DNA from 2 places in the Exiguobacterium sp. EF_C8 genome. Region 2 is predicted to be linked to the other one. Evidence: riboswitches for the same ligand, from Rfam matches in the RefSeq annotation. Region 2 holds a riboswitch; the other holds the start of a gene.

Region 1 (9,091 bases), 280 kb from region 2:
CATCGTATAGAGCACCATTTCCACCGATTGTGGCATGACGCGTTGACGTTTTAGGAAAAAGGAACGCATGAGTGGTAGGACGACGAGACTGACGAGACGATCGACAAGACCGATGACGAGCACACTGATCACCATCGCTAAACCATTTTCAAAAGTGATTAATCGTGGAAAAACAAGATATGTGACGAGTAATAGTGGTCCAACTAACAAAAAGATTGAAATCGAGGCACGTGCAAAGACGAAGAGCCCGTTGACACTTGTTAAAAAGGCGCGAAAAATCTTTTGCGACCAAGGCGATGGTCGACCGACTTGCCAAGCAAAACAACAAGCAAAGATAAACGCATAAAATTGCAGAAAGGCAACCATAAAGCATCTCCTTTAGATATGAAACTCATTGTCCCTAGTGTATCGATTTTAAGAGAGAAGTGCAAAGAAGAACTTTTCACGAAGTATAGCAAAAGACCAGCTGATATGACATCAACTGGTCCTTCATGAATCAATCCAGATTTGGTTCTTTTTTTCCGTGCAAGAAGAAGGACAGAATCAATGCGAGCGCAGATAAAACGGTCGCAATCCAGAACGCGTCAGTGATCCCTTGGATCGTTGCTTGTTTTGTCAGCATCGTAAACCAACTCGTTGAAGCAGCTTGTGAGCTACCCAGCTGTTGTCCAAGATCGTTTAAATGTTGCGAAAGCGTCGGGTCGAGCGTCGTGAACTGATTCGCATCGTCTGCCAAGTGAGCCGTCGTTTGACGGGTCATGACGGTGACGAGAATTGCCGTTCCGATGGAGCCGGCGACTTGACGAAGTGTGTTTTGGGTTGCGTTTCCGTGCGGGATCATCTTCATCGGTAAAGCGTTCATACCGGCAGTCATGATCGGCATCATGATGAATGCCATACCGAATGACCGAAGCATGTAGATGCCCATGATGGAATAATACGACGTATCCATGTTTAATTGCGTCAATTCCCATGTCCCGTACGTCATCAACGTCAAACCGAAGATAGCGAGCGGTCGAATACCGAAGCGGTCAAATAAACGACCGGCAATCGGTCCGGTGATTCCCATGATCAGTGATCCGGGCAAAAGGAGAAGACCTGAATCGACCGGTGAAAAACCGCGAATGCTTTGAAGGTAAATCGGTAAAAGCAACATCCCACCGAACAACGCCATCGTGACGATGACATTGATGAAGAGGGTGAACGAAAATTCCGGAACCTTTAACACACGAATATTCAACATCGGATCTTCCATCGACAGCTCACGCATTGCAAAAGCAGCGATTCCAATTAAGCCGATGACGATCGTGCTGATGACGATCGGGCTATCCCAGCCGTCATTCCCGGCTTCACTGAATCCATAAAGGAGACTCCCGAATCCGATCGTACTGAATAAGACGCCCAGTGCGTCGAAAGAAGGTTTCGAGAGTGGCTGCGTCAGGCGGAACCAGGCCGTACCGAGTAACAATGTCACTAATCCAAAGAACGACATCGCATAAAACATGACGTGCCAGTCATAGTTTTGGATGACATATCCTGTGATCGTAGGTCCGACAGCAGGAGCGAGAATCATAGCGATTCCGAGCATTCCCATGGCAGCACCGCGCTTATGCGGTGGGAATAATGTCATGAAGACGTTTGATCCGAGTGGCATCAAGATACCAGCACCTGCCGCCTGAACGACACGCCCGATCATCATGACCGGGAAGTTCATTGCCATCGAACAGATGACCGATCCGAAGAAAAAGAGTGTCATCGAAGCGAGGAACAACTGGCGGAACGTATAACTGCGCATTAAAAAAGCACTGATCGGAATCAAGATCCCGTTGACGAGCATGAAACCTGTCGTCAACCACTGGGCAGTGGACGTCGACACGTTGAAGTCATTGATTAGAACCGGTAACGCGACATTAATCAACGTTTGGTTCAAAATAGCAATGAACATACCAATCAGTAAGACCGTCAGTACTTTCGGAATACTGACGTTTTCAGTCGATACTTGTTTTGAAGGTGCTGCGACTGGTGGTGTCACGGTCATCGTCGGTTCCGTCTCGAGGGACTCCTCAAGTGTCGGTCCGTCAGTGGCCAGTGCGATGTCGGATTGACGATTCCGGCGGGCGATCCAGTTGACGCCGATGATGATCAGAATCGTGAACGCACTATATCCGAACAAGAAGGTAGTAGACATGAACGTCCCTCCTTAATCCTTATGAATGCGGACGGTCACATTCATACCAGGTCGAATGTCGAGTGATTTTTCTTGCGAGAGTGATACTTTAACTGGAATGACTTGTGCGACTTTCGTGTAGTTCGCATTTCCGTTTGAAGAAGGCATCATCGAGAACGTCGAAGCTGTCGTCATTCCGATCTGTTCCACTTCACCAGAAAGTGTCGTGTCAGGATAGCTGTCGACATATACGTCAACGGTTTGTCCGACTTTGATTTCATCGATTTCTGTTTCTTCGATGTTCGCTGTGACCCAAAGGTCGTTTAAGTCAAAACCATAGGCAAGTGGTGTACCTGCTGCGACGAAGCCATTCTTTGTCGCCATCGACTGAACGATCGTTGCCTTCGCAGGCATCGAAACAGAAAGATCTGTTGGTTTTTGTCCAGCTTGCGCAGTCATGATGTGACCAAGTGTTGCACCGCTGTCGAGCGATTCGCCTGTTTTAGCAGACCAGTCCGTTAATTTACCAGCGCTTGGGCTAGCAATCGTTATCATTTTGCCATCGATTTTCGCATTGTCTGTTTTGACATAGCTTGTTGCTTGATCGTAATAGTAGTATCCGACGACTCCACCACCGATCAAAACGATGAGTGTAACGATATTAATGATTAGTAATTTCTTCATACTCATGGGTGTGTTAGCATCCTTTCTTGTGTACAATCGATTCAAAAAAAGTACTCCTCTGGGGGGAGGAGTAATTAATATAGTTAATTATATGGATAGTTAGATAACAAACAACCAACAGTTTCCGACAAAATGTTGGAAAAATAAATGATAACGGATTCATTTTTAAAAAGAGGATGGAAAAGGAGTGAAATGCACATGAAAGAGAGCCGTGATCCACGACCAAAACGGTCACGTGACCGTATTACGATGGAATTGTTTCGTTTACTGAAGACAAATAGCTTTTCGAGCATCACCGTCAAGATGCTGACGGATGGGGCGGGTGTGAACCGCTCGACCTTTTATGCGCACTACACAGATAAATATGATTTGCTTGACCAAATCGTTGAGGAACAGATGATGGCACTCGAACAAGCGATTCGGATTACAGGTACAGGCACCGTATTTCCGACAGTCGAACAGGTCAGTCGTTATTTTGCTCGTTTGTTCATTCACATTGAAGAAAACGAATTGTTTTACCAAACGATGCTCGTTCAAGGTCCTATCAAAACGTTCATCTCACGTTTTCTTGATACGTTGAAAGAAAATTATCGCCTCGTCTTTCGATCCCAAGTCGCAGAGGATGCGACTTTCGTCGATCGGGATTTGTTACTGAACTATGTCATTGGTGGACAGTTAGGATTATTGATTTCCTGGTTACGAAACGGTCGGCCATATTCATCCGCATATATGGCGGAGCAATTGAGCCGGATGATCGTCTTTGGAACGGTTGAAAGCATCGGTTTTCCGAAAGAAACGGAATAAGGTCATAGAAAAAGACACTCCCGCTAGGAAGTGTCTCATATTCAAGCTTGTCGGAAGGCAAGTTCCTTCGTATAAATCGTACTTCGGTTTCGTCCGCTTTCTTTTGAGTAATACAACGCTTTATCTGCTTGTTGTAATGCTTCAAGAGACGTATGGGAACCACTAGAATGTGCAATCCCAAGCGAAATCGTGATTTGCAGATCAGGTACGTCTGCCGTCGGGAACAGGTTGCGTGCGACTGTCATCCGAGCCAACTCTGCGATTTTTTGAGCTTCTTTAGCTGTAGTGCTTGGTAAAATGATCAAAAACTCTTCACCACCGTACCGTCCGACGAGGTCATCCGGTCGTGTTAAGGAAGCGAGTGTCATGCCGAGTTGACGTAGGACATCATCCCCGGCGTCATGACCATATGTATCATTGACGTGCTTGAAGAAGTCGATATCAATCAAGACAAGTGAATACCCTTGATCCGTTGAACCGACAAGTGACAGTGAATCATCGAGACGGCGCCGATTGGCAAGTCCGGTCAAAGCATCCGTCATCGCTAGTTTTTGTTGATACTGAATGTTTTCGAAGTGACGGCGTAATTCCGTCAGCAGTCGAAAAGCAACAAAGCCAGCTAATAGATTAAAGAAGATATAAGCGATTGAGATTTTAAAGAATGTCGACCAGCTGTTTGTCAGGATATAGATGGCAGGTAACGAATAGAGAACACCAATTGACACCAATAATTGAAAATGGCGTGTCGAGACATGAACGAATCGACGTACGATTCCGATCGTCGTAATGATTAAGACGATAATCAGTGTGGACAGATAAAAACCTTCCATTTGATCGACGGGTGTCAAAAAGTAACGTGTCCCGATGATCATTATACCGGCGACGATGGCGCTCGGGAAACCACCGAATAGCATAGCGATCGCGACTGGGATGATTCGTAAATCCACACGGGCGACATCGATCTGAATGCCATTAAACATCAACAAAACTGCAATCAGACCACAGACAGTTCCCAATATGAGGCGTGTACTCCAGCTGGAATTCAGCGAAATACGTGGTCGATTCCGAAATGGTAAGAATAAGAGAGTAATCGTCGTGAACAGTAGACAAAAGTTAATGATGAATTGATTCATGATGGACAACAAATCCTCCCAACTCCCCCAGCTAACAGATTTCCATATATATACTCCAGTATACTCATCTAGGTAACGGTTAGACAGAGGTAAATGTTTAGATAAAACATAAAAAACGGTAGAAAATCTACCGTTTTTTATGAAGACGAAGTGAGCGTATCCTCATCCATCGTCAGTAAAATCTTATCGAAGACGCGAATCATCGTTTCCAGTTCTTCTGCTGTTAAAGTTCCGAAGCGATCTTGTAAATAGTTTCTTCGGACGACCTCGAGTTCCCGAAAAGCACGCTCTCCGTCATCCGTCAAAGCGAGGACAATCGAGCGACGATCTTCCGTCGAACGCGTCCGTGTGACATATCCTTGTTTATAGAGCTTATCCGTTAAAGCAGTGACTTGACTCGTCGCCAGCTCAAATTGTTCCGCAAGAAGTGTCGGACGCTGAGGACCGTTTTCTGAAAGACTCCGTAAGATGAAAAATTCGCTTCGGGTCGCTGTTCCTTCAAATAGTCGATTAAGTTCACGTCGCAGGGTACGAAGAATGACACGCATTTGTTCCTCGAGTCGGTAAGTCAGCAAATCACGTTCCTGTGGCATGCAAGCAGCATCCTTTCTCTCAGTGGACTTCTATCATTTAGTGTACTAAACATATCGGATTTTTACCATCTACTACCCCAGATTCAAAAAAGGCAATTGACAATTTCGTGGCGGTTTGTGTAATATGGCGTAGTAATAACTAATTTAATTCAGTTCTCACTCAACCAGTGGGATGGAGGTTGCAGTTCTTAAGAGTACGGTTACGGATGTCGTCAAGCGACAAATGAAGTGACCTGAAAGGAAGAATTGCCGAAATCAATCATCGCTTTGAAGATGATCGATTGGGATTAGATCGAATAGGTCTAATACTGTCACAAGTCGGGTATCACTTACTTGTGGAGAGCTATCTTTCACGACGGTAGAATGAGGCGCATTCATTTTATTATGTTGCGTTCTCATCTTCCATCTGGAAGATGAGGGCGCTTTTTGTTTTTTCATTCAAAAAGTGTCCTCTCAAAAAATCTAAACAGAGAGAAGCGAACGAAATGAACAAACTAGATGTGAAACAAACAACAGATTCGACAGCCGAAGGATTAAAACGTGGATTACAAGCCCGTCATATGTCGATGATCGCCATCGGTGGGGCAATCGGAACAGGACTTTTCATCGCGTCCGGTGCTTCCGTTGCAGCAGCAGGACCAGGTGGTGCACTCCTATCGTATGCAATCGTTGGTCTGATGGTCTACTTCCTAATGACGAGTCTTGGCGAAATGGCGGCGTATATGCCTGTCGCCGGATCCTTCTCGACATACGGGACAAAATTCGTCGATCCATCATTCGGCTTTGCACTCGGCTGGAACTACTGGTACAACTGGGCGGTCACGATCGCAGTTGAGCTCGTTGCAGCACAAATCGTTATGACGTATTGGTTCCCGGACGTTCCTGGATTTTACTTCAGTGCCTTATTCCTTTTACTCATGATCGGCTTGAACTACTTCTCCGTTAAAGGTTTTGGGGAAGCGGAATATTGGTTCGCCATGATTAAAGTCGTCACTGTCATCGTCTTCTTAGTCGTCGGTGTTGCGATGATTTTCGGTGTCTTTACATCGGAGCCACCAGTTGGCTTTAAAAACTTTGCTCTCGGGGATGCGCCGTTCGTCGGTGGTATTCCTGCCGTCATCGGGATCATCCTCGTTGCTGGATTCAGTTTCCAAGGAACGGAACTAGTCGGAATTGCCGCAGGTGAATCGGAAAATCCGAAAAAAAACGTTCCAAAAGCAGTCAAACAAGTCTTCTGGCGCATTTTACTCTTCTACATCCTTGCTATTTTCGTCATCGGTATGCTTATTCCGTATACGAGCCCGAACTTGGTTTCCAATGACATCACGGACGTTGCCGTTAGTCCGTTTACGCTCGTCTTTGAAAAAGCAGGTCTTGCGTTCTCGGCAGCACTCATGAACGCCGTCATCTTGACATCTGTTCTATCTGCCGGTAACTCAGGTATGTATGCTTCCACACGGATGCTGTATACACTTGCTCGTCAAGGAGATGCACCAAAGTTCTTTGCAAAAGTGTCGAAAAATGGGGTACCGCGTAACGCCTTGCTTGCAACAGGAGCAATCGGTGCGCTCTGTTTCTTAACATCGATGTTTGGTGGACAAGTCTACCTGTGGTTACTCAATGCTTCAGGTATGACAGGATTCATCGCATGGCTCGGAATTGCGATCAGTCACTATCGTTTCCGTAAAGGATTCCTTGCACAAGGTCATTCGTTGAAAGATTTACCTTACGTTGCACCAGCGTTCCCGTTCGGTCCGCTGTTTGCATTCGGTCTTTGTTTCCTTGTCATCGTTGGTCAAAACTATGCAGCATTCCTTGCTGATCAAATTGATTGGGTCGGGATTGCCGCGACATATGTCGGAATTCCGTTGTTCCTTGCCTTCTGGTTAGGACACAAATTCAAAAACCGGACGTCGATTGTTCGTTACGAAGAGATGGACTTCCCAGAACATCCACGTCAATCGTAATCAACTAGCCGCCTTCTATTTATAGAAGGTGGTTTTTTGTTCTTAAAAAAGAAAACGTTTTCTAAAATATAGTTTTGAAAAAGTATAAAAAAGGAATCAATGAATACATATTTGAGAATAGGAATTTTGAAAAAGAGAGGGAGGGAGATACATGACTACATCTGAATTATTTTTTACATTAGGTTCTGCAGCATTTTTCATGTTGCTCGTTGCCTACATATCGTACCGGTTGACGCGCGGGAAAACACAAGGTGTTGATGAGTACTTCTTAGCAGGTCGAGGGCTAAGTGGCGTGTTCATTGCCGGCTCGTTACTGCTGACCAATTTATCAGCAGAGCAGCTGATTGGGCTCAATGGGCAATCCTTTATGGGAAACATGTCAAGTATGGCATGGGAAGTCACAGCGGGCTTTGCTGCGATCATCATGGCCATCTATCTACTTCCGAAGTTTCTTGGACTTGGTATCTCGACGTTACCGGAATACTTAAGTCACCGTTATGATGAGACGGTTCGTCGGATGACAGTTTTACTCTTTTTACTCGGATATATGTGTGTCACGATCCCTTCAATGCTGTACTCAGGTGGGATTGCTGTCTTGCAGTTGTTCGATGTCCCTGAGTTGTTCGGCCTCAGCTATACGCAGTCCCTCTGGTTAGTCGTTTGGGTCGTCGGGATCATCGGAGCGATTTATGCGATTTTTGGAGGACTACGTGCGGTGGCTGTCTCCGATACGTTGAATGGGATCGGACTCGTCTTCGTTGGATTCTTAGTTCCAGTACTTGGCTTTATTGCGCTTGGTGACGGGAATCTCCTTCAAGGGATGAAGACGATTGCAACTGTGCAACCGGAGAAGCTGAACGCAATCGGAAGCTCAACCGATGCCGTTCCGTTCTTCTCGATATTTACGGGAATCTTATTCGCAAATTTATTCTATTGGTCACTAAATCAATATGTCATTCAGCGTGTGCTCGGCGCAAAGGATTTAAAAGAAGGTCAAAAAGGAGTCTTAATGACAGGATTTTTGAAGTTGTTAGTTCCAGTCTTCATGCTGATTCCTGGAATCATTGCTTATCACTTGTATGGAAATACACTGACGAGCGGTGATTTATCATATCCTCGACTGATTACAGAATTGCTGCCAGTCTCGATGATGGGATTTTTCTTAGCTGTCTTACTCGGAGCCGTCTTCAGTTCGTTTAACTCGCTTTTAAACAGTATTGCAACACTTTTCGTACTGGATGTCTATCAGCCAGTGTTTGCGAAAGAGGCAAGTGATGAACATCTGATTCGCGTTAGTAAATGGTTTGGAACGATCGTTGCCTTGATTTCTTTCATCATTGCGCCGTTCTTAATGTATGCACCGGACGGCTTATGGAGTTTAATCCGACAATTCACAGGATTTTTCAACATTCCGATTCTTGTTATCGTATTAATGGGGATTTTCATGAAACGAATCCCGGCGATTGCAGCGAAAATCGTCATCATCTTTCACGTGTTCGCATATTACTTATTCGTCTTCGGTTTCAAACAACTGTTCGGTTGGGATCATGGCATTAGCTATATTCATGGGTACGGTATTCTACTCGTGATTGAAGTATTGTTCATGGTATTCATGGGGTATCGTTACCCAGCAGTCCAGTCAAAAAAGGTCAATCGACTACACTCTGTCGAGCTCATTCCATGGAAATTCGCGATTCCAGTCTCAATCCTATTATGTACATCTATCGTTTGGACGTACGTTTT
Region 2 (9,091 bases):
CGAGAAACTCGTCAAACCGGAAAGTTGCATGACGATTTTTTTATTCGCGACGAATGTTCCTCGTCCTTTTTGACGAATCAAGTAACCAGCGTTGACTAAGTTTGAAATGGCTTGACGAACCGTCATTCGGCTAATTTGGTGGGCCTCGGCGAATTCGCGCTCGGACGGAATCAAGTCTCCAGGTTGAAGGACGCCGCTTTCGATTTGTTGTTTTAAGGCAGATTCAATTTGATAGTAAATGGGGAGTGGTGAATTTTTATTGATGTGCTGAATCACGGCATTTCGTCCTTTCGCGATCGGTAGTCTTTCGTCTAGTGTACTAGGAAAAAGGCAAGCCGACAAACGGTTCTGGATGAAATATGGCATAATACAGAGTGAAACTGACAGAGAAAGGTGGTCGAGGCATGCGCCCCGAACAAATAGAATCCGATGTCCGAACCTTTCAGACATCCCTTCGTGCGACAAAACAAGTAGACGGCTATTGGGTTGCTTTAGAGAAAAGTTACTTTTATCCGGAGAGCGGTGGACAGCCAGCAGATCGTGGAACATTGAACAACCAACCTGTCCTTGACGTTCAAATCGAAGACGGTGTCGTCTGGCATCAACTGGCGAATCCGCTCACAGGAGACGTCACCGGTATCATAGATGATGCAGTCCGAATTGATCATGCGGCGCAACATACGGCACAACACGTGATCTCTGCGATCTTACACGATGAGTCGAACATCAAAACGCTTAGTTTTCGGACGGGAAGTGAGGTTTCGACGCTTGATATCGAGACACCTGAATGGACAACTATTCAACAAGAACAGCTGGATCGACGATTACGACATGTGATTGAACAAGGATTACCGATCACGGCGACTGAATATGACGAGGAGGAAGCCCTACGTCTACCATTACGAAAAACACCACAAGTCGAAGGACGAATTCGTGTCGTTCAAATCGGCACACTTGATTATAGTGCCTGTGGTGGGACGCATCTCGATTCGACGGCACAGCTCGAGTTGATTCTCTTTACTGGGGTCGAACGGATTCGTGGGAACATTCGTCTATCCTATGTCGCAAAGGAACGGGCATACCAACTCATTCAGTCAGAACGACGAGTCTTACGGGAAGCGGCGCAAGCTTTGTCAGTCAAGCCGGTTCAAATGCTAGAAGCCGTTCAAGCGTTACAAGAAGAACAGAAACGCTTAACGAAACAGGTCGAACACGCCCAGGAACAACTTGCAACATTCACGCTCACTCAAGCTTTAGAACAACAAGAAGGCATTCTGGTATTTGAACATCTGAATGAAGAAATCAAAACGTCCGAGCAACTCGCTAAAGCGATCCAAGAAGCGGGACGCGTCGGCGTCGTCTGGAATGCGACGACAAACAAACTACTGATGAGTAGTCCAGGGGAACCCCATCTTGGGAAGTTCGCTAAAGCGCATGTCCAAGCATTCAATGGACGAGGTGGAGGAAGTGCAGTTCAGGCACAAGCACAATTTACGAATCGGGATGATGCGATGGCATATGTCGATCGATTACGGGAGGAATATCACTCATGACAGTCATTCAAGTACGTACAGCAGAACAACAACAAGCCGTTCGGATGATCCGGGAGCGTGTCTTTGTCGAGGAACAAGGCGTACCACGTCATCTTGAATACGATACACATGATGAAACAGCGATTCATCTGCTTGTCCTCGATGAACAGAGTCGACCGGTTGCAACGGGTCGCACACGTCCATATGACGACCAACGGATGAAGGTGGAACGTGTGGCGACGCTGTCGACAGCCCGAGGAAAAGGATACGGTGGTGAGTTGATGCAGGCGATGGAACGTATCGCGCGACGTGAAGGAAAACAACTGCTGACACTCGGTGCACAAGTCCAAGCCATCCCGTTTTATCAAGGTCTTGGGTATACGATCGTCTCCGATGAATTCGACGATGCGGGCATTCCACACCGGACGATGGAGAAGAAAATGTAAGTTATTTTGAAAGAAATCCTGCAAAAAGGGTTTCTTTTTTTTGTTTTCTATGTATATATATAATTCATAATGAATTTTTATACAGACAAATGAATTAAAAACCAGGAGGGAATTATACATGTCAAAACAAAAATTAATCTTAGCGTACTCTGGGGGACTCGATACATCAGTAGCCATCAAATGGTTGAGCAAGGACTATGATGTCATTGCCTTATGCATGGATGTCGGAGAAGGAAAAGATTTATCCGTCATCAAGGAAAAAGCACTCCTCGTCGGTGCGATCGAATCAATCGTTCTCGATGTCAAAGAAGAATTCGCACAAGACTTTGTCTTGCCAGCACTTCAATATGGCGCCCATTACGAAAATGCCTATCCGTTGATCTCAGCGCTTTCGCGTCCATTGATCGCAGAAAAGCTCGTCGAAGTCGCACATCAGCATGGTGCGACGGCGGTCGCACACGGATGTACCGGAAAAGGGAACGACCAGGTCCGGTTCGAAGTTTCGGTCGCGGCACTTGATCCGTCACTCGAAGTCATCGCACCGGTTCGGGAATGGAAATGGTCACGGGAAGAAGAGATCGCCTACGCGAAAGAAAACAATGTGCCAATCCCGATCAACCTCGACAGCCCATACTCGATCGACATGAACCTTTGGGGACGGAGTAATGAATGTGGCGTCCTAGAAAATCCATGGACAGAACCACCACAAGACGCATATGCGTTGACGGTAGCACCAGAAGACGCTCCGGATCAGGCAGAAGAAGTCATTATCGGCTTTGAAGCAGGTGTTCCAGTTTCTATCAACGGGACGAAGTATCCATTAGCGAAACTGATTACGGAACTGAACATCATCGCTGGAGCACATGGGGTCGGACGGATCGACCACGTCGAGAACCGTCTCGTCGGTATCAAATCGCGGGAAGTCTATGAGTGCCCAGGCGCAACTGTTTTACTCAAAGCGCACGCTGCACTCGAGACTATTACATTGACGAAGGACGTCGCGCATTTCAAACCATTACTCAGCAAACAATATGCAGAAACGATCTACAACGGTCTCTTCCATGCGCCATTGACGAAAGGATTGAAAGCTTTCTTGACGGCGACACAACAGGACGTCACAGGAGAAGTTCGCGTTAAACTGTTCAAAGGAAATGCAACTGTCACAGGTCGTCAGTCGGCTGTCTCGCTTTATGATGAGAAACTTGCGACGTACACGAAAGAAGATGCATTCGATCATGAAGCAGCAAAAGGCTTCATCAAATTACACGGTCTTGCCGTTTCAACGCATGCGAGTGTACATCGTCAGGCGGGTGTAACGAAATGACCAAACTCTGGGGTGGACGTTTTACGGAAAGTGCTTCCGCTCAAGCGGAAGCCTTCGGAGCATCAATCACGTTCGATCAAAAATTAGCAAGCGTTGATTTGAAAGGCAGTCTCGCACATGCACAGATGTTATTTGAACAAGGGATTCTCGCTCAAGATGAGTGGACACAAATCCAGCAAGGATTAAAGCAACTCGAAGCGACGTTAAAGGACCATTCCTACACATTAGCGGACGAAGACATTCATATGAATCTTGAGCGTTTGTTGACGGAACAGATCGGTCCAGTTGCAGGGAAACTGCATACGGCACGGAGCCGAAACGATCAAGTCGCAACCGATTTACATCTATGGATGGAGCAGCATGTCGAAGCGTTGACGACGGCATTACGCGAGCTCCAATCGGTCATTACGGAACAAGCTGAGCAACATATCGAGACGGTTATGCCGGGGTATACGCATTTGCAACGGGCACAACCAATCTCGCTTGCGCATCACTTGCTCGCTTATTTCTGGATGTTCGAACGTGATGTCGAACGGTTGACGGACAATCAAAAACGGATCCGGAAATCACCACTCGGGGCAGGCGCGCTCGCGGGGACCACGTTCCCGATCGACCGTTTCCGTTCTGCCGAGTTGCTCGGTTTTGAGTCGGTCTATCCGAACAGTCTCGATGCTGTCTCCGATCGCGACTTCGTCATTGAATATCTCGGAATCGCCTCGACCGTCATGATGCATCTCTCACGTTTTTGTGAAGAAATCATCATCTGGGCGTCGCAAGAATTCGGCTTCATCGAGTTGTCTGACGCCTTCTCGACAGGTTCGAGCATGATGCCACAAAAGAAAAACCCTGATTTTGCTGAATTGATTCGTGGAAAAACAGGTCGCGTCTACGGCAACCTGATGGGCTTCTTGACGACGATGAAGGCATTACCACTCGCTTACAACAAAGACATGCAAGAGGATAAGGAAGGGGTCTTCGATACAGCAGATACCGTTCTCAAGTCCGTTCAAATCTTCACCGGAATGATTGAATCTGCGACGTTTAAGACCGAAGCGCTCAAGAAGGCGACAATGCAAGACTTCTCGAATGCAACGGAACTCGCTGACTACCTTGTAACGAAAGGCATACCGTTCCGGGAAGCGCATGAAATCGTCGGCAAAGCCGTCCTTTACTGTGTGCAGAACGGTTGTTTCCTGAAGGATTTGAACCTCGAGACGTATCAAACGTTCCATCCTGATATCACAGAAGACGTCTATCCGCTCCTCGATCCGGTTCAAGCAGTAGCACGCCGGACTAGCTACGGCGGGACAGGGTTTGCTGCCGTGTCGGAGCAACTCGAACTCGCGAAACAGCATCTTGCGAATTGACGAATTTTGAAAAAAAACAGTCAAATGACTGGATTTAACAAAAGATGTCTGCTATAACTGTAACTAACAACCGACAGATAGAGGCGCGGATGACATGAGTAGCATCATTCTTGAAGGCAAGCATGCCGAATGATGTGAAAGGGGAAGTCCGCCGAAGTGAACGAGAAGATGCTTCTTCTTGTTTGCTGGTACAACGGTTAAGATCCGTTGTACTGCCGAAACCGATGTTTCGGAGCGCTATCTTACGTAAAAGAACGAATGACTTTGTCTTCGTTTGTCCGATCGTGATAACGACGGGCCGTAGGAACGCTCCTACCGGCCCGTCGTTTTTTTCTGTATCGGGACAAAGGAGATAGGATTGTGACAACTGTACTTAAATTTGGTGGAAGCTCGGTTGCGACTGTCGAACAGATTCAGTCTATTGCGAATTATTTGAAGAGTCGCGCAGCCGAAGGTGAAAAACTCGTCGTCGTCGTTTCGGCGATGGGCAAGATGACAGATTCTTTGATCGCTCAGGCGCAAGCCATCACGGATCGCCCCGAGCGAAGAGAACTCGATCGACTGCTTGCCATCGGAGAAGAACAGACGATTTCATTACTCAGCATCGCCCTCAACTCGCTCGGTGTCAAAGCGTTATCGCAAACAGGCGCTCAAGCAGGAATCAGCACGATGGGCGTGCATACGAAAAGTAAGATCAAACAGATCGATGGAGATCTGTTACGACAAAAACTCGAAACGTACGATGTCGTCATCGTCGCCGGATTCCAAGGTGTCAACGAACTCGGTGATGTCACGACACTCGGACGGGGTGGGTCGGATACAACGGCAGTTGCCCTTGCGGCAGTCCTTGATAAACGGTGCGAAATCTATACCGATGTCGACGGTGTCTATACAGCTGATCCGCGAATCCATGCCGCCGCTCAACCGATTCCACATATCTCGTATGATGAGATGATGGAAATGAGCGCCCTCGGGTCGAAGGTCATGGAAATGCGAAGTGTCGAACTAGGAAAAAAATACGGCGTACACATCTTCGTCGGGAAAACACTTGAATCGAAAAGGGGAACATGGATCATGGAAGCGACGGAAACAATGGAACAAAAAGCGGTGACGAGTGTCAGTGTGACGAAGAACGTCTTGACGGTATCAATCAAACACGTACCGCAAACGAATGCAGCAGTAGCCGATATCTTCGAACTCTTATCGAACCGTCACGTCAATATCGACATGATCAGTCAAACGACGTTCGACAGTGACATCTTCTTATCGTTCTCTTGTCCACTCGACGAGGAAGAGTTCCTCGACGAAGCATTGAAAGATATCATGGATCGCTTCACGACAGTCAAGGTCGACCGCCACGATCAGCACGCGAAGTTATCTGTCGTCGGAATCGGGATGCGGGATGCAACAGGTGTTGCTTCGAAATTGTTCGCAATCTTCCGAGCGGAGAATATCCCGTTCTATCAAGTCACGACATCAGAAATCAGCATCTCGTACACGATTGCACAAGCAGACATTGAACGGACGGTTGCAGCGATTGCAAACGCGTTCGAGTTATAAGGAGGAAAACAGCATGTATCATGTAGCCGTCATCGGAGCAACCGGCGCCGTCGGTCAAAAAATGTTACAAGTACTCGCAGAACTGGACTTCCCGGTCAGCCGCCTGTCCGCTTACGCTTCTGCTCGTTCAGCAGGGAACACGGTGCAGTTCAAGGGAGAAGATATTACGATCCAAGCGCTGACGCCAAACATCACGGAAGACGGGATCGATGTCGCGTTGTTCGCAGCAGGCGGAACGATCAGTGAGCAATATGCCCCATTACTAGCTGAAAACGGAACACTCGTCGTTGATAATTCAAGTGCCTTCCGGATGCAGGAGACGATTCCACTCGTCGTGCCAGAAGTCAATCCGCAAGCGATTCAAGCGACAGACCGCTTGATCGCAAATCCGAACTGTTCGACGATTCAATCCGTCGTCGCTTTAGCACCGCTCCAGTCACTGGGATTCGAACGGATCAACTATACGACGTATCAGGCCGTATCCGGTTCCGGTCAAAAAGGAATCGAGGATCTGGCACGCGGGGCACGCGGAGAAGAGCCCGTCAATTATCCGCATCCGATTCACGATAACATCTTGCCGCATATCGATGTGTTCCTTGAGAACGGCTATACGAAAGAAGAGCAGAAGATGATTGATGAAACACGGAAAATCTTCAATCTTCCAGCATTACCAGTCAGTGCGACATGTGTACGGGTTCCAGTCACGAATTCTCACTCGGTTGCAATCAACGTCACGTTTACACAACCGACGACGGTCGAAGCGATCCGTGAAGCACTGGAAGGCGCACCGGGCGTCGTCCTCATCGATGATGTCGCAAATACGCGTTATCCGATGCCACTTGACGCAAGCGGGACGGACGACGTCTACGTCGGTCGGATTCGACAAGATGATAGTCTCGCGAACACGTTCCATCTCTGGTGTGTAGCCGACAACATTCGAAAAGGTGCCGCGTCAAACGCCGTACAAGTCGCACGCCAAGCAATCGAACAGTCGATTCATTCATAAAAAAGGAGGAGTTCTTCATGTTCAAAGGAGCAGGTACAGCGCTCGTCACACCATTTAATGAAGCAGGCGAGTTGGATCTACACGTATTCGAACGCTTGATCGAGCAACAACTCGCAGCAGGGATTCAGGCACTTGTCGTCGGAGGGACGACAGGAGAAGGTTCGACACTGACAAACACGGAATTTGAACAACTATTGACGACTGCCGTTCAAGTCACAGCAGGACGAGTACCCGTCATTGCCGGAACGGGTTCGAACAACACGGCAGTAACAATCGAGAAGACGTTACTCGCAGAACGCCTTGGTGCGGATGCAGCGATGCTCGTCACACCGTACTACAATAAAACATCACAAGCCGGTCTCGTCGCGCACTTCACGGCGGTCGCTGATGCAACCGAATTACCGATCATGCTGTACAACGTTCCGTCGCGGACAGGCGTTGCGATCGCAGTCGAAACCGCAGTGACGTTAGCACGTCATCCACGCATCCAAGCGTTTAAGGAAGCGAGTGGAGACGTCAGCTTCATGGGCGAACTGATGGCGGCGATTCCGGAAGACTTCGCGGTCTTCTGTGGAAATGATGATCAAATCCTGCCGTACATGGCGTGGGGCGCACAAGGCGTCATCTCAGTTCTTTCGAATCCGTATCCGGCAGAGACACAAGCACTTGCTGAGGCGTTACTCGCGCAAGATCTCGTCACGGCACGCAGGATTCAGGCAGACTTGTTACCGGTCATCGGTGCCTTGTTCAGTGATGTCAATCCGATTCCAGTTAAAGCATCGCTTGAAGAACTCGGCTTTGCTGTCGGTGCGCCGCGCTTGCCGCTCGTGCGTCAATCGGAAGCGGGACACGCCCACTTACTCGAAACGATGCGGGCTTACAAAGGAGTGGTTCGATGAAACTCGCGTTACACGGTTATGGGGCGACAGGACAATACGTCGTCGAACTCGCACCACAAAGTGTCGTTGCGATCGTTGACCGGACGAAGTCATCCGATACGATCGCTTCATATGCCGAGCTAACAGAGATGGCAGAGACGGTCGATGCAATCATCGACTTCTCGCATCCGAGTTTGTTACCGGATCTACTCGCATACGGGCTGGCGACAAAGACGCCACTCGTTATCGCGACGACTGGTTTTTCTGAAGCGGAGCTTGCGTCCATCAAGAACGCTGCAAAAGAAATTCCGATCTTCCAGTCGTATAACATGTCGTATGGTATCGCAATGGTGCAGCAACTACTGAAGACACTGGTGCCACTGGCAGGGGCGTATGACATCGAATTGCTTGAGAAACATCATAATCAAAAAGTCGATGCTCCAAGTGGGACGGCCGAGTTGTTACTGCAAACGATTCAGACGGCACGTGACGTCACACCTGTGTATGACCGGTCACAGACGCGGCAAAAGCGGGAGACGAACGAGATCGGGATGCATGCGATGCGCGGTGGAACGATCTTCGGAGAACACGAAGTCTTATTCGCAGGTGTCGACGAGTTGATTGAAATCAAACATACAGCGCTATCGAAAAAAGTATTTGCTTCTGGTGCGATCAAAGCAGCTGAAGCACTCATTCAAAAAACAGCGGGACTCTATACGTTGGAGACGCTCTACACACAGGAGGATTCACATGTTACTCACTGATGCTTACGAAATTGCTAAATTCATTAAAGATGCAAAAAAACAAACACCGGTAAAACTTTATGTCAACGGCGATTTGGCGGGCTTGACGATCGAAGGTGCTACAGCGTTCGGATCAGATGAATCAAAAATTTTCTTCGCAGATGCAGGACTTGCGGCTACTTTCTTAGAAAAGTATTCAGATCGCATCACGGATGTTCATGTGGAGTATGACCGT

The links. A riboswitch is a leader RNA that binds a small molecule or an ion and turns the genes downstream of it on or off. The one in region 2 is predicted to bind lysine.
Region 1: another riboswitch for lysine. It lies ahead of ACY2IG_RS01450 (amino acid permease); the one in region 2 lies ahead of ACY2IG_RS02810 (aspartate kinase).

The regions. Positions count from the first base shown of each region.
Region 1 covers NZ_CM143264.1:242,542-251,632, forward strand. Annotated here, with positions in the region: gene ACY2IG_RS01420 (hypothetical protein) at 1-366, opposite strand, end outside; gene ACY2IG_RS01425 (DHA2 family efflux MFS transporter permease subunit) at 497-2,188, opposite strand; gene ACY2IG_RS01430 (HlyD family secretion protein) at 2,201-2,857, opposite strand; gene ACY2IG_RS01435 (TetR/AcrR family transcriptional regulator) at 3,050-3,655, shown strand; gene ACY2IG_RS01440 (diguanylate cyclase) at 3,697-4,788, opposite strand; gene ACY2IG_RS01445 (MarR family winged helix-turn-helix transcriptional regulator) at 4,926-5,381, opposite strand; lysine riboswitch at 5,547-5,735, shown strand; gene ACY2IG_RS01450 (amino acid permease) at 5,867-7,348, shown strand; gene ACY2IG_RS01455 (solute:sodium symporter family transporter) at 7,500-9,091, shown strand, end outside.
Region 2 covers NZ_CM143264.1:526,316-535,406, forward strand. Annotated here, with positions in the region: gene phnF (phosphonate metabolism transcriptional regulator PhnF) at 1-276, opposite strand, end outside; gene ACY2IG_RS02790 (alanyl-tRNA editing protein) at 405-1,553, shown strand; gene ACY2IG_RS02795 (GNAT family N-acetyltransferase) at 1,550-1,978, shown strand; gene ACY2IG_RS02800 (argininosuccinate synthase) at 2,097-3,302, shown strand; gene argH (argininosuccinate lyase) at 3,299-4,669, shown strand; lysine riboswitch at 4,740-4,917, shown strand; gene ACY2IG_RS02810 (aspartate kinase) at 5,030-6,229, shown strand; gene ACY2IG_RS02815 (aspartate-semialdehyde dehydrogenase) at 6,243-7,235, shown strand; gene dapA (4-hydroxy-tetrahydrodipicolinate synthase) at 7,253-8,134, shown strand; gene dapB (4-hydroxy-tetrahydrodipicolinate reductase) at 8,131-8,877, shown strand; gene dapD (2,3,4,5-tetrahydropyridine-2,6-dicarboxylate N-acetyltransferase) at 8,864-9,091, shown strand, end outside.